Regions from separate parts of the Pseudomonas caspiana genome, predicted to be linked through region 1. Evidence: riboswitches for the same ligand, from Rfam matches in the RefSeq annotation. Region 1 holds a riboswitch; the other holds the start of a gene.
The links. A riboswitch is a leader RNA that binds a small molecule or an ion and turns the genes downstream of it on or off. The one in region 1 is predicted to bind manganese.
Positions count from the first base shown of each region.

Region 2: another riboswitch for manganese. It lies ahead of ABRP31_RS04280 (TMEM165/GDT1 family protein); the one in region 1 lies ahead of mntP (manganese efflux pump MntP).

Region 1 is NZ_CP167995.1:5,105,976-5,113,614, reverse strand. It holds gene ABRP31_RS23210 (sialidase family protein) at 1-684, shown strand, start outside; gene ABRP31_RS23205 (hypothetical protein) at 681-1,310, shown strand; gene ABRP31_RS23200 (LTA synthase family protein) at 1,334-3,367, shown strand; yybP-ykoY riboswitch at 3,587-3,756, shown strand; gene mntP (manganese efflux pump MntP) at 3,763-4,329, shown strand; gene ABRP31_RS23190 (methyl-accepting chemotaxis protein) at 4,474-5,973, opposite strand; gene ABRP31_RS23185 (NAD(P)/FAD-dependent oxidoreductase) at 6,250-7,548, opposite strand; gene ABRP31_RS23180 (DUF3094 family protein) at 7,621-7,639, opposite strand, start outside.
Region 2 is NZ_CP167995.1:943,595-951,233, reverse strand. It holds gene ABRP31_RS04300 (fatty acid--CoA ligase) at 1-137, opposite strand, end outside; gene ABRP31_RS04295 (LysE family transporter) at 385-1,014, opposite strand; gene ABRP31_RS04290 (2-hydroxyacid dehydrogenase) at 1,134-2,099, shown strand; gene ABRP31_RS04285 (class I SAM-dependent methyltransferase) at 2,270-3,268, shown strand; yybP-ykoY riboswitch at 3,309-3,428, shown strand; gene ABRP31_RS04280 (TMEM165/GDT1 family protein) at 3,517-4,101, shown strand; gene ABRP31_RS04275 (M48 family metallopeptidase) at 4,267-5,085, opposite strand; gene ABRP31_RS04270 (SOS response-associated peptidase) at 5,309-5,938, opposite strand; gene ABRP31_RS04265 (putative signal transducing protein) at 5,996-6,268, opposite strand; gene ABRP31_RS04260 (CPXCG motif-containing cysteine-rich protein) at 6,268-6,450, opposite strand; gene ABRP31_RS04255 (1-acyl-sn-glycerol-3-phosphate acyltransferase) at 6,568-7,639, shown strand, end outside.

The DNA.
Region 1 (7,639 bases):
CTGCCGGTTTACCACGAGTTTCTCGGCAAGTTTGCCGAGTACCTGTACCTGAGCGCCGACGGTGATGTGATCGACAAATTCCGTATCAGCCGCGGCAAGAACTCTCTGCAGCCAACGGTGGTGCCACTGGATGGCAAGCGCGCGGTCGCACTGCTGCGTTACGCGGGCAACACGCATCACAAAGTGCTCGCCAGTCGCACCGAGGATGGCGGTCAGACCTGGAGTGAACCGCTGCCTCTTGCGCCAAGCAATCCCAACTCCTCGCTGGCTGCAGTTGGCACGCCCGATCGCGGTCTGTTGGTCGCGCTGAATGACCTGCGCGACGGTCGTTTCAAATTGAGCCTTTATGGCACGGACGAGCAGATGGATCACTGGACCTCGCTGATCGATCTGGATAAGTCGCCCGATCCGCTGGGCAATCCGTTTTCCTTTGATGCCTACAAGGAAATCATCGGCGAAGGTTTCCGCGCCTCCAGCGGCGTGCGCCGTCATCCGCTTGAGGAAAAGTTCCTGAGCAATCTCGATCAGCGTGTGTGCTCGCCTCAAGGCTGCGACTTTGAGTATGAGTATCCGTACTTCATCCGCAGCCCCGACGGTCTCTACCACTTGGTTTATTCGTGGAATAACACCTTTATCAAACACGTCAGCTTCAATGAAGCCTGGCTGGCGGAGCAATTACTGTGATGTCTCTGTGGCAAGCTCATCTGTTTTTCAGCCTGACGTTGTTCATCGTGGCGGCTTCTTGGGTCGCTAACCTGAAGTGGCGCCTGATCATTCTGGCGAGTGCTTCAGTGCTGGGTTTTGTCAGTATCAATGGTCTTTCGCTGGCGGCGTACGTGCGCAGCTTTACCGACGATCTGGCGATCACGACCGCGATCGTCCTTGTCTGGCTCACCTTGCAGCGTCTGGGTGTGAAACTGCCTGGAGTCGGTCGACCTGGCACCGTCGTGGTGATCGTTTTTGCTGCGCTGGCACTGGTTCTCTATCCGGCCACATTAGGCCTCAGCTATAGCGATCCTTATCGCTTGGGCTTTAATCCGCGCCCTCTGATCATTGCCGTTGCAGTCATCGCTTTCGGCTTGCTGTACCTGCGCAATGGCTTGGGCGTCGTGATGTTGGCAGGCGCGACACTGGCCTTCGCAGTGCGTAGCAAGCCTTCGGAAAACTATTGGGATTATCTGATCGACCCGTTGCTGGCGTTGTATTGCTGTGTGGCGCTGGTGGTGATGGTCGTGCGTGGCATCTATCGTCGCTGGCGCAGTCGCCAGCCATCAACACTATCAAACGGCAAGCCGGTTTCGGGCTTGTGAGTGTAAGAGTCAAGGGGATGAAAATGGGTTGGCTGCAATCACGGCGCTTGCTGTATTGGCTGGGCGTGACCGTGCTTTTTTTGGTGCTGCTGAGTGTTTTGCGGCTGGTGTTTTTCTTCGGCTTCTCCGGCGTTGATCCTGCCAGCCTGAGCACTGACGCCACCGTCGCTCAGACGCTGGGCATTGGCTTTCGCTTCGATTTACGTTTGGCCCTGCTGTTGGCGTTACCCCTCGTCGTGCTGTTGTGGTTCCCCCGTTGGAATCTGCTGAGCGTGAGGATGCTGCGCTGGTTGGCGCGGGGGTACCTCGCCGTTGTATTGGCGCTGGTCACTCTGATCTACATCGTCGATTTTGGTCATTACGCGTATCTGGGTGTGCGGATCAACGCCAGTGTTATGCGCTATCTGGACGACGCGCAGATTTCCCGGGACATGCTCTGGCAAACCTATCCAGTGCTGTGGATCACCGCCAGTTGGCTCGCCGGTATCGGGGTGATAATCGCGGCGTTCATCGGGCTGGAGCAGATTACCCTTGAGCGCCAGGCCAAACCGATCACGCGTTGGTCTGCCGCATTTGGCGCAGTACTGGTGACGTTGGCCACTTTATTGGGGCTGCTGGGTCGCGTTGAAAACCTCAATCTGGAGAACCCGGTCCCGCTGCGTTGGAGTGACGCGTTCTTCTCGGGAAACAGTCAGGTCGCCGCGCTGGGTTTGAATCCGGTGCTGTTCCTCTATGACACGCTCAAGGTAGGGCAGTCGCGTTATGACGAAGAGGTAGTACGCCGCCATTATTCTGTGGTCGCTGATTACCTGGGCGTCGATAAACCAGACCCACAAAGCCTGAACTTCAAGCGTCAGCAAGACGTGCAGCCTTACAACGTGGCTGCTACCCGGCCGCCGAACGTAGTGTTTGTGATGCTTGAGTCCTTGGGCACCAGTGCTGTGGGGGCGTATGGCAACCCGCTCAATCCGACCCCTAATCTGGATCGGCTGGCTGAGCAAAGCTGGTTCTTTCGGCATTTCTACGTGCCGGTTACCGGAACCGCCAAGACCGTGTGGGCAAGCATTACCGGGGTTCCCGACGTTACACGTCAGGAAACCGCAACCCGGCACCCGATGCTGACCCGGCAAAATACGCTGATCAACGATTTCAAGGGTTACGAGAAGCTGTACATGATTGGCGGCAACTCTGGTTGGGCCAACATGAACGCGCTGATCCGCCGCAGCATCGTCGACATTCGACTGTATGACGAGCGTGACTGGCGTTCGCCTGTGGTGGATGTGTGGGGGATTTCCGATCTGGATCTGTTCAAGGAAAGCGACCGAATCCTGCGCGCGCTGCCCAAGGATCAGCCGTTTTTCGCCTATTTGCAGACGGCAGGCAATCACCGGCCGTTTACCATCCCTAAAGAAAACGACGGTTTTGAAGTCAGCAATCTGAGCCTCGAGCAAGTGCAGGCAGCGGGTTCGCGCAGCGTGGAGCAATACAACGCAGTGCGCTTGCTGGACTTCAATATCGGGCGGCTGATGGAGCTGGCCAAGGCGGGCGGTTACTACGAAAACACGATTTTTGTTCTGTTTGGCGACCACAACACCCGTATCAGCCAGATCCCGCATATGCCTCCGGCATTTGAGCAATTGGGCCTGGAGAGCAACAACGTGCCGATGTTGATCCACGCACCAGGCCTGATAGGGACGAAGGTTGTCGAGGAGGCGGTCGGGTTGGCGGACTTGTTGCCAACCGTGGCGGGTATGGCAGGGATTCCGTTCAGCAACGGTGCCATGGGCCGGGATATCCAGCAGCCTGCACCTGAAGGTGAGCGCGTCGTGCCGTTGGTGCTGCGCGAAGGTACTTTCCCGTTGATCGGTGGTGTCACCCGGCACTTTTTACTGCAAATGGAACACGACGGCACCTCGCCGACGCTGCATGACCTGGCCTCGGCAACTCCGTTGGAGGATGTTGCAGAGCGGCACCCGGAGGAGTTCAGTCGCCTGCGAGCGCTGACCCTGGGGCTGCATGAGAGTGCGCGGTTGATGTTGTATCGGAATGTGCAGTGACGTTATTAACTTCACATGACGGTTTGAATTGGAGTGCATTCCTTGTGGGAGCTGGGCTTGCCCGCGATAAGGCTGGATGCGATCTGAAGTGAATCGCGTCCAGCCTTATCGCGGGCAAGCCCAGCTCCCACAGGAATAGGGTTACTCAGATAAATCGCGTATCGCCCCGAAACTTGTGAACCGTTTGACGATATTTTCATGCCCTGAACGGGTATGATGCCCACCTTCGTTGGGGAGTAGCCTGCTGCTGAGTGACGTCAGCAGCGTTCGTATCAACATTCTCGGCAGCAGCCGTGGTACGAGCACCTTTTGGTTGGCGAGACCAGCGACATATCCATGCCTAAAGTCGGGCGTGTGGATGTGTCGTTGACTCATAGCCCGACTGGAAGTAAACCGTGAGCCCCATCTCCCTCATATTTGTCGCCTTGGCCATGTCCACGGACGCTTTCGCAGCGGCCATCGGTAAAGGCTCCAGCCTGCACAAACCGCGCTTTATCGAAGCGTTACGTACCGGTCTTATCTTCGGCGTGATTGAAGCCATCACGCCCGTTATCGGCTGGGCCATCGGTAATGCCGCGAGCAGCTTCGTCGAAAGCTGGGATCACTGGATCGCCTTTACGCTGCTGCTGATTCTCGGCTTGCACATGATCTACAACGGCGTGAAGCAGGATGATGAAGAGCCAGAGGAAAAGGCCGGTCAGCATTCGTTCCTGATTCTCGCTGTCACTGCTTTTGCCACCAGCATCGACGCGCTTGCCGTCGGTGTCGGCCTTGCTTTTGTGGACGTGAACATTCTCGTCGCAGCCGCTGCAATCGGTCTGGCTACCATGACCATGGTGACGATTGGTGTGATGTTGGGCCGGGTACTGGGGACGATGGTCGGCAAGCGCGCCGAGATCATTGGCGGCTTGGTGCTGATACTGGTGGGCGCGACGATCTTGTACGAACACTTGTCGGCTTGATTTCTGATTTGTATCAATTCCTGTAGGAGCTCACCGAGGTTACGAGGCCAGCGATAGCGGTTTGTCTGACACTCCTCGATCGCTGGCCTCGTAACCTCGGTGAGCTCCTACAGTCCAATGTTTGCTGTTCAACCCGTTAAGGCCTTAACCCTTCACCGCAAACGCCGCGCCCAGCGCCTGAAGCCGGTTAGCCATTGGCAAAAGGTCTTCGCTGCACTGAATAAGGGTTACGACATCCGTGGCATTGTTCTGCGCAATGGCGTGGACGGTTGTCAGGCGATCATTGATGCCCACCGATGCAGCGGATTGCTGTTCGGTGGTGCCCGCGATCATCACGTTCAACCGGTGGATTTCCAGCACATCGGCGACGGTGCTTTTCAACAGTTCGGAGCCCATTTGGCTAGCCTGGACGCAGCGCTCGACTTCTTCGCCGCTGTTACGCATCGAGTCCGCAGCGGTGCGGCTTTCCTTCTGCAATGATTCGACGATCTGGCGTATCTCTTCCACCGAGCCTGCGGTTTTCTGCGCCAGGCCGCGAACTTCATCGGCAACCACGGCAAACCCTCGGCCCTGCTCACCCGCGCGGGCAGCCTCAATGGCGGCATTGAGCGCCAGCAAATTGGTTTGTTCGGCGATTTCGCGGATCACGTTGATCACCTTGCCAATCTTTTCTGCCTGCTCTGCCAGCGATTGCACGCTCTGGTTGGCGCCGCTGATGGACGACTCCAGGTTGGAGATGTCCTTGCTGGCCTGGTCGACTGATTCGCGACCTTTGACCAATTGCTCATTGGCCTTGTTGGCACCCTGATGCGCTTCGCTGGCGTGTTGCGAGATGTCATCCAGTGCCGTGGTGAGCATTTGCATTGAGTGAGCCATGCGAGTGATTTCTGCCAGTTGCTGCTGGGCGCCTTTGTCCAGCGTTTCGCCTGCGACCGACAGCTGGCGACCCATGTCGCTCAAACCGCTGGTTTCATGAATCACGCCACCCACGGTATTGGTGATCAACGCCAGGAATTCATCAAAGCGCTGGGAGGAGTGCATGCCGGCGCGGCTTTCAGTAACGCCTGCTCTTTTATCCAGACGCGCAGCGGCCTGAAGGATTTTGTCCAGCAGATCCTGGTTCTCGCTGGCTTCGCGATGGCTGTGGATGGCGAGATAAATCAGGATAGCGCTTTCAGCGACGACATAGGCGGCATGGATGAAGACCACATCCCAACCGCCGTGATGCTGCATCACGTAAACCGGATAACCTGCATGCTGCAGCACATGGAAGAGTAGATGGTGAACAGCGATGGTCGCGGCAGCCACGACAATGGGCAGCCAGTCCCGGTAGAACGTCAGCACCGCCAACAGCGCGAAAATACCGAAGTGGACTTCGATGAGGCCTTGCGTCTGATTGATGTGCAGACCGGACATGACCATCAGGGCCACGCCCGTCAGGCAGCGAAACAAGCGAGTACCGCGCAGGACGGGATACAACGCAGTCATCCCGAGGGCAGTGCCGCCACCGACCAGAACGGCTTGGCCGAAAGTCGAGTGAAGTGTCGCCAGCCCCAAGGCGTAGACAAAACATAGCCACAAAAGCCCGAGCATGATGCGGTCGGCTTTACGGTAATGATCGGTAAAACGAGGCACCGTCGACATAGCGCAAATCCTCAACATCCATTTCATGGAACCGCATGAACGCCGAGTATGCCTGTGTCTATGGGACTAAAGAAGCGATATGCCATTACTGGCGCTGTCGCGCGCCATACAGTAGACCTGTAGGAGCGCACGAGCACCGCGAGGCCGCGATAGCGTTGTATCAGACGGGACGCTATCGCTGCCTCGCGGTGCTCGTGAGCTCCTGCAGAAAAATAGCGATGCGTCAGCGTTAACGCTTTCGCAGCCTTCGGCAGCCCTTACAGGGAAGGGCGGTTATTAATGCAACTTCATTCTCGGCTCGGTCCCTTTGCCGATACGGCTGCCGAGCATCAGCATCAGGGTGCGGAAGGTGCCATACAGCGCCATTTGGTGCATGCGATACAAGGAGATGTAGAACATGCGCGCCAGCCAGCCTTCGAGCATGACGCTGCCGGTCAGGTTGCCCATCAGGTTACCCACCGCCGAGAACTTCGACAGGGAGATCAGCGAGCCGTAGTCGGTGTATTTGTAGTCCGGCAGCGGCTTGCCTTCAATACGCAGTTTGAGCGATTTGACCAGCAGCGACGCTTGCTGATGCGCGGCCTGGGCGCGCGGCGGGACGTTGCGATCCGAGCCTTTTTGCGGGCAGGCTGCGCAGTCACCAAAGGCGAAGATGTTTTCATCGCGAGTGGTTTGCAGCGTTGGCAGCACTTGCAACTGGTTGATGCGGTTGGTTTCCAGCCCGTCGATTTCCTGCAGGAAACCGGGTGCACGAATGCCCGCTGCCCAGACCTTGAGCGTGGCCGGGATCACCAGGCCGCTCGCAGTGATCAGCGAGTCGGCAGTCACTTCACTGACGGCCGCATCGGTCAGCACTGTGACGCCAAGCTTCTCCAGGGTTTTATGCACAGGCCCGCCGATGCGTTCCGGCAGTGCAGGCAATACACGTGGGCCGGCTTCGATCACAGTGATGCGCAGGTTTTCCGGCTTGATGCGGCCCAGTCCGTAAGCAGCCAGCTCGTGAGCGGCGTTATGCAGTTCAGCCGCCAGCTCAACACCCGTCGCACCTGCGCCAACGATGGCCACGGTGATTTCCTGAGCGGTGTCGGTTTGCCCGGCGTGGGCGCGCAGGTAGTGATTGAGCAGTTGTTGGTGGAATTTCTCGGCTTGTTTACGCGAGTCCAGAAACAGGCAGTGTTCGGCTGCGCCCAGCGTGTTGAAGTCGTTGGTGGTGCTGCCGACTGAAATCACCAGCGAGTCATATTCCAGACTGCGCGCAGGAACAAGTTCCAGACCGTCTTCATCCAGAGTCGCTGCCAGATGAATCTGTCGTGCTTCACGGTTCAGCCCGGTCATTTTGCCCAACTGAAACTGGAAGTGGTTCCACTTGGCCTGAGCCACGTAGTTCAGCTCATCTTCATAGGAATTGAGCGAGCCCGCGGCGACTTCGTGCAGCAGCGGTTTCCAGATGTGGGTCAGGTTGGCGTCGACGAGAGTCACGCTGGCTGTGCCTTTTTTGCCCAGGGTCTTACCCAGGCGGGTGGCCAGCTCCAGACCGCCAGCGCCGCCGCCAACGATGACAATACGATGAGTCATAGGGATATCTCATAAGGTTTAAGGAATTCGGGGGGAGTGGGTCTATCTGCGCGAGCACTGTTTTGCTGCTGCTCATAGCGTCAGATAACTC
Region 2 (7,639 bases), 2.1 Mb from region 1:
TAGGTATAGCGAACGGTGTCGCGATAGACGATTTCCCGGGTTTTTTCGTAACGGCTGCCTGACATCAATAGCCGCTTGATCAACAGAGGATATTGATAGGCACCTTCGGCTGGCGGAATAACGCGGGTCTGCAACATAAGAGCTCCTTTTCAAAGGGCACAGGCGTGGCTTGAAATATGGACTCTAGAGCGGTACCTCGCCAGTCAAATCAGCCAAAGGGATGATTTCTGAGAACGGGTTGTCACCTGCTTCCCCTGATGCTCTGCATCTTCTGGCAAACACATTGCAAACTTATGAACTGGCTAAACTCCTGGAGCTCACCGAGATTACGAGGTGAGCTCCAGATCGAATGTCTGCCACGCGACAATTGCATCTCTAGCTGTATCAATGACTCTCAGTCAGCGCCAGCTTCAAGCCCAAAGCAACCAGCACGCCACCCATGGCCCGATCAAACCAGTGCCCCATGCGCGCAAAGCCTGCGCGTACGCGCTCTTGGCTAAACAGGCGCGCCACCATGCAAAACCACAGCCCCGTCGCGACCGCCAGGTACACGCCATAACCGGCCTGCACCCACAGCGGCGTGTGCGGGTTGATAACTACGGTGAACAACGACAGGAAAAACAGCGTTGCCTTGGGATTCAAGCCGTTCGTGATGAAGCCGCTAGTAAACGCGCCACGAGCCGTGCGCTCACCCGCTGCAACGTTGACCGGTGCATCGCTGGCACTGGCTGGCTTAGCCCGCAGCGCTTTGAAGCCGATGTAAAGCAGGTAAGCCGCAGCGGCCCACTTGAGCGCGTTGAACAAAACGATCGATTGCGAAACGATCAAGCCAATCCCGAGCAGCGAATAGCCAACATGTAAAAAGATCGCCGTGCCCACGCCCATGGCGGTATAGGTGCCCGCTTTGCGCCCATGAGCAACGCTTTCCCGCACAACCACCGCGAAATCGGGGCCAGGGCTGGCGACAGCGAGCAAGTGAATCAAGGCAACGGTGAGAAACTCGGCCCAGTACATGATGGTTCTCCGAAAAATAAGCTGGCAAAAGTTAAGCCGGCCAAAAATGTAAGCAAGCGTTTCGCTCTGTTAGGCTAGCCACATTAAGCCTTCAATGCGTCCATTAACAGGTACAGCTGATGAGCAATCACGGTAAGGCAGTTTTTCTCGACTACACGTCTTTGGATCTGGGCGATCTGGACTTCAGCGCGCTGCGTGAATGCTTCAGTGAACTGACGCTGCACACCAGCACCAGCGCAGATCAGGTGATCGAACGCTTGCAGGGTGCGCAGGTGGCTATCAGCAACAAGATCGTGATCGATTCCGACACGTTCGCGGCATGCCCCGACCTCAAGCTGGTGCTGGTGACTGCCACCGGCACAAATAACATCGACCTGGCCGCAGCCCGTCATCACGGCGTTACCGTATGCAACTGCCAAGGCTACGGCACCCCGTCGGTGGCCCAACATACCTTGATGCTGCTGTTGGCACTGGCGACGAGCCTGCCGGATTACCAGCAAGCAGTGCAGCAAGGCCAGTGGCAGAAGTCGAAACAGTTCTGCCTGCTGGACTTTCCTATCGTGGAGCTGGAAGGCAAGACATTGGGCCTGCTGGGTCACGGGGAACTGGGGGGTGCCGTTGCAAAACTGGCCGAAGCCTTCGGCATGCGTGTCTTGTTGGGACAAATCCCTGGCCGCCCTGCCCGCCCGGATCGTTTGCCACTTGAAGAGCTTCTGCCACAGGTCGATGCCCTGACCTTGCATTGTCCGCTCAACGACGACACCCGCGACATGCTCGGCGCCCACGAACTGAGTCTGCTCAAGCCACACGCCTATGTGATCAACACCGCTCGCGGCGGGCTGATCAACGAGCAAGCGCTGGCCGATGCGCTGCGTAAGGGTCACTTGGGCGGTGCTGCTACCGACGTGCTCACGGTTGAACCACCCAGCGCAGGTAATCCGCTGCTGGCAGGCGACATTCCGCGCCTGATCATTACGCCTCACAGTGCCTGGGGGGCTCGCGAAGCACGCCAGCGGATCGTCAGCCAGGTGACTGAAAATGCTCTGGGGTTCTTTGCAGGCGAGCCGGTTCGAGTGGTGAGTTAGGCCGCAGCGCCCGCTACGACGCATGTCATACGCAAGACCTGCAGGAGCGCACGAGCACCGCGAGGCCGCGTTGCTCGTGCGCTCCTGCAGGATGCATTTCAATTCACGGGATAGCACCGCCGTTGTCGGCTTCAAACTGTTAGACTCCGCGCTTTTTCGAGGAGCCCACCATGGACCCGCGCAGTGAAGTGTTACTCCGTCAGGCCGAGTTGTTTCAGGGCTCCCTGCTGCTGGCGGGTCTGCCTGCTGACGATTTGCTTGGACGTTTGCCGCAAGCTCATGGCTGGTGCTGGCATGCTGGTGATCAAGCCGCGCTGGATGCTCGCTTCGAAGGTCGTACCCATTTCGGCGTGAATGTCTCAGAGCAGCCGTTTGACAGCGCGGTGCTGTTCCTGCCAAAAGCGCGTGACCTGACCAACTACGCGCTCAACGCCCTGGCCTCTCGACTGGCAGGCCGTGAATTGTTTCTGGTAGGCGAAAAACGCAGTGGTATCGAAGCCGCCGCGAAACAACTGTCCCCGTTTGGCCGTGCCCGCAAGCTGGACAGCGCCCGCCACTGCCAGCTCTGGCAAGTCACCGTCGAGCAGGCGCCCGAGGCTCTTGAGCTGGAAAGCCTTGCCCAGCATTACGAAATCGAAATGGAAGACGGTCCGTTGAAGGTCGTCAGCCTGCCCGGCGTGTTCAGCCACGGGCGCCTCGATCGTGGCTCAGCGCTACTCCTGCAACATATTGACAAACTACCCAGCGGCAATTTGCTCGACTTCGGTTGTGGCGCTGGCGTGCTGGGGGCTGCGGTAAAACGTCGCTACCCGCATAACAACGTAATCATGCTCGATGTCGATGCTTTCGCCACTGCCAGCACGCGCCTGACCCTTGCTGCGAACGGGCTTGAGGCCGAAGTTCTGACCGGCGACGGTATCGACGCTGCACCCATGGGCCTAAGCACTATTTTGAGCAATCCACCGTTTCATGTCGGGGTTCATACCGACTACAAGGCAACGGAAAACCTACTGAGAAAAGCACGCCAACATCTGAAATCAGGTGGCGAACTTCGGCTAGTCGCCAATAGCTTCCTGAAGTACCAACCCATAATCGAAGAGCATTTTGGCGTGTGTGCGATCAAGGCTGAAGGTAACGGCTTCAGAATCTACCGCGCCAAGCGGGCTTGAAAATAAGCACTTGCCCAAAGCGAAAGCTGAAGGCAGAATCCGCTCCGTCCTAGGGGAGTAGTCTCCCACGAGCGCCACGCTCGTCCGGTACGCATCAACATACTTGGTCCTCAGACCATGGTGCGTACGACCCCGAATCCGCTCAGACGGATCGGTGGTTTGACAAGACCTATGACACGAACACCTTACCCGGGGCGGGGAGGCTGTACGTGTCATAGCCGTGTCGACCCGCCCCTTAGGAAAACCTGATGCTGGAATCCTTGTTGGTCCCCACCGCTGTAGTCGCGCTTGCCGAGATCGGTGACAAGACCCAACTCCTTGCCCTCATTCTGGCAGCTCGCTTTCGCAAGCCATGGCCAATCATTGCGGGCATCGTCGCCGCAACCCTGGCTAACCACGCCGCCGCGGGCGCTGTTGGTGCCTGGTTCAGCAGCTTCTTCTCCGACGCCACCTTGCACTGGATTCTTGCTGCGAGTTTCACCGCGACCGCTTTGTGGACTCTGGTCCCGGACAAGATGGATGACGACGAGGCCAACACCGCACGCAAGTTCGGCCCGTTCATGACCACTCTGATCGCGTTTTTTATTGCGGAAATCGGTGACAAGACACAGATCGCCACGGTCATGCTCGCCGCGCAATATTCTTATCTGTGGCTAGTGATTATCGGCACCACGGTAGGTATGTTGCTGGCCAACGTTCCGGTGGTGCTGGCAGGTAATTTCGCCGCCGAAAAACTTCCTCTGACCTTGATACGCCGCCTGGCTGCGAGCGCTTTCTTCGTGCTTGCCCTGGTAGCGGTTTACAAGGCAATGCAGGTGAGTGGCTGGGTATAAGACGAACCTGTAGGGGTGAACTTGTTCGCGCCACGGAGTGACCTACACAACTACATATTTCTGTAGGAGCGCATGAGCAACGCGAGGCCGCGATAACGGTGTATCAGGCAGGACGCTATCGCTGACTCGCGCTGCTCGTGAGCTCCTACAGGGACCTGCGTTGTATCAGGACTTAGGGGCGGCGTTGTACAACGGCATCACCTTGGGAATCGCTGCCTGCAATGAAGCAATACGGCTCTCCGAAGCAGGGTGAGTGCTCATGAATTCAGGCTGTGAGCCGCCGGAGTTCTCGGTCATTTTCTGCCATAACGTGATAGCAGCGTTCGGGTTGTAACCGGCACGTGCCGCCAGCTCCAGGCCAAGCAGGTCAGCTTCATTTTCGTTGCTGCGGCTGTTAGGCAAGGTCAGGCTGTAATTAACTACGGTATCGGCCAGCGCCATGCTGTCCTGCCCCAACCCCAGAATGGCGCCCGCCCCTTGTTTGGCCATGGCCACACCATAGGCCTTGGACATCGACTCACGCCCATGCTCGCGCAAGGCATGAGCAATTTCATGGCCCATCACCGCAGCGATTTCGTCGTCTGTGAGCTTCAGTTTATCGATCAGGCCGGTGTAGAAAATGATCTTGCCGCCAGGTCCGCAGTTGGCGTTCAACTCATCACTTTTGATCAGGTTCACTTCCCACTGCCACTGCGCGGAATCCGGACGCAGTTTAGGTGCCTGACCGATCAGCCGGTCGGCAATCGCATGCACGCGCTTGGCATTGGCACTCGTGGTATCCAGGACACCCTTGGTCGAAGCCTCGCCCACCGTTTCTTTATAGGATTGGGCATACATCTGATTGACCTCATCGGTCGAGAGCATGCTGAACATGTATTGCTTGCGCTCTACACCGACCGAATCGCCGCTGGTGGTGTTCACGGCCTGACAGCCGCCGAGCAGCAAGGCTGCGCTCAAGGCACATAGAGCAAATTTCTGACGCATGATGGATCTCCCTCTGAACATGGCGCTCATCCTAGGCGGTGAACGATGGATGCGCCAGATGCTGGCTGACAGCCAAGTTTGTCCGCCTGGTCACACATTGGTTCCTGTAGGCGTGCAAAGGTGATAGGCGACGTGGAAGCGGCTTTAGTCAGGAAAGCAGCAGTCTGACGACACACTTTTAGTGACTGTAACCGCCTCTTCCCGGCTAAAGCCGGTCCCACGATCACAACGGCGTCAGACACTCAGGCGCGTTAAGCTTGGGATCATTGATCAGATTCGCCAGCGGGCGCTCGCGGAGCGCGGTTTGCGGGGCGGCGAGCAGAGCTTGCAAGGTCGGCAACGGCGTATCGGCAGCCAACCAGTCCTTTTGCCCTTGCGCGTCGAGAATCAACGGCCGCCGCTGACTGGCCGCTAGCTGGGTAACGACCGCAACGCTCAGATACGTGTGGCCTTGCACCGGATAAGCCTCCCAGATCGCTGCAAAAAACAGCGCCGAACCCTCCCCCGGCGTCAGCCAGAATGGTCGCTTGCGCGTGGTGCCGCGCCATTCATAAAAGCCATTGGCGGGTAGCAGGCAACGGCGTAAGCGAAAGGCCTCACGAAACATCGGCTGCTCGGCCAACGTCTCGGCGCGGGCATGCGCCGGTGTACGGGAAAGATCGGTCAACCAGGGCGGGGTCAACCCCCAGCGCGCACGGGCCAACTCAAGATCGCCTTCAGTCCCGGCGACCGCACGCAGCATAAGCACCGAGTCGGCTGGCGAAATATTCCATTGCGCCTGTTGGTCCGCCGGAAAACCGGGCAAAGCCGCAAAAGCGGGCGTCCAACGAAACAGCGCATAACGTCCACACATGGGGCAGTAAGACTCTTTTGGATGTATCAATCATTAGAAACAGGATGCATGTCCGGCTCAACACACCAGCACATCAGGAAAATTATCGGGTTCTTCACCGGGCTCCCCTCCAGAGAAGGGCAGCGCCGCATTGTACTCAGTGATCAACTGCCGCGCCCGCTCGACCTGATCGTTATCCACTAGTAACCCTAATAGCCCAAGAGCTGGCAACTCACCCAACGCTCCCAACAAATGTCCACCGGTCAAGTACGCTTCAATACCTTCGCTGGCGAGCATGCCTTGTAACAGCTCACCTTCCATCAGGTTTTCCGGCTCGTAGACTTTCTGCATTATTCGTTCTCGCTGCGAACGTCCAGACTCCAGTCTTCACCATCGGTTTGCAGGTCGAACACGATGGGGCGACAGCATACCGGGCAATCTTCTATGTACTGCTGATCACCGCCAGAAAGATCCAGCACGGCTTCAACGGGCTCCCCGCAGTAAGGGCAGTCGTAACTCTGAATTTCCTGCATCGCGGTCTCCGGGTTCAGTTGTGCGTATAATCGCGCTCTTTGAAGGCTCCGATAGAGTCTGGACGCAATTGCCAGACCTGGCCTCCCCTATTTTTGTCACCCTTACAAGAGAGCATGATGGGCGAATTTGATGCCATCCGACCTTACAACGACGCTGAAGTCTCGGCGGTACTTGAGCGTTTGCTCAGCGACAAAGAATTTCTATCGATCCTGACCCGCTTTCGCTTCCCGAAACTTGCGGGCGCTTTGGGCTGGGCATTACAACCGATCATTGCCCGCAAACTGCGCCGTCAGTTCGTCGGTATCAATTCGGTCGCTACCTTGCAGGACAAGGTCGAATACTACGTCGACCACACCATTGAGCGCGCTACCGACGGTGTGACCTACACCGGTGTCGAGCAGTTCAAATCCGGCAGCGCCTATCTGTTTCTGGCCAACCACCGCGACATCGTGATGGATCCGGCTTTCGTCAATTACGCCGTGTACCACGCCGGCCTGCCAACACCGCGTATCGCGATTGGCGACAATCTGCTGCAAAAGCCGTTTGTCAGCGACCTGATGCGCTTGAACAAAAGCTTCATCGTGCACCGCTCCATCGCCGGACGCAGAGAAAAGATGGCGGCCTATCAGTTGCTGTCGGCGTACATCAACCACTCGATTCGCAATGACTGCCAGTCGATCTGGATTGCCCAGGCGGAAGGTCGCGCCAAGGACGGTGATGACCGTACCGAGTCGGCGATCCTCAAGATGTTCCACATGAGTCGCAAGGACGAGCCGTTCGCCGAAGTGATCCAGTCACTGAACCTGACGCCGGTGTCCATCAGCTATGAGTACGACCCTTGCGACCACGCCAAGGCTCGCGAGCTTTACATTCGAGCCACGACCGGCACTTACAGTAAAGCGCCGGGCGAGGACGACGTAAGCATTGCGTTGGGCATCACCGGCTATAAAGGCCGCGTTCATGTGAACTTCGCGCCGCCGGTTACCGAACTGTTTGAAGACACCAAAGCGCTGGCCATTGAGATGGATCGGCAGATTCTCGGCGGCTATCGCCTGTTCCCGGTGCATTATCTGGCGTACGCACAATGGGCAGACGCCGACCCGTCCCTCAATGTGCCATTGGCCAAAGATGTGTTCGCAGCGCCGGAGCTGGCCAAGGCGCAGGAAGAATGGCAGCGCCGCCTGGACG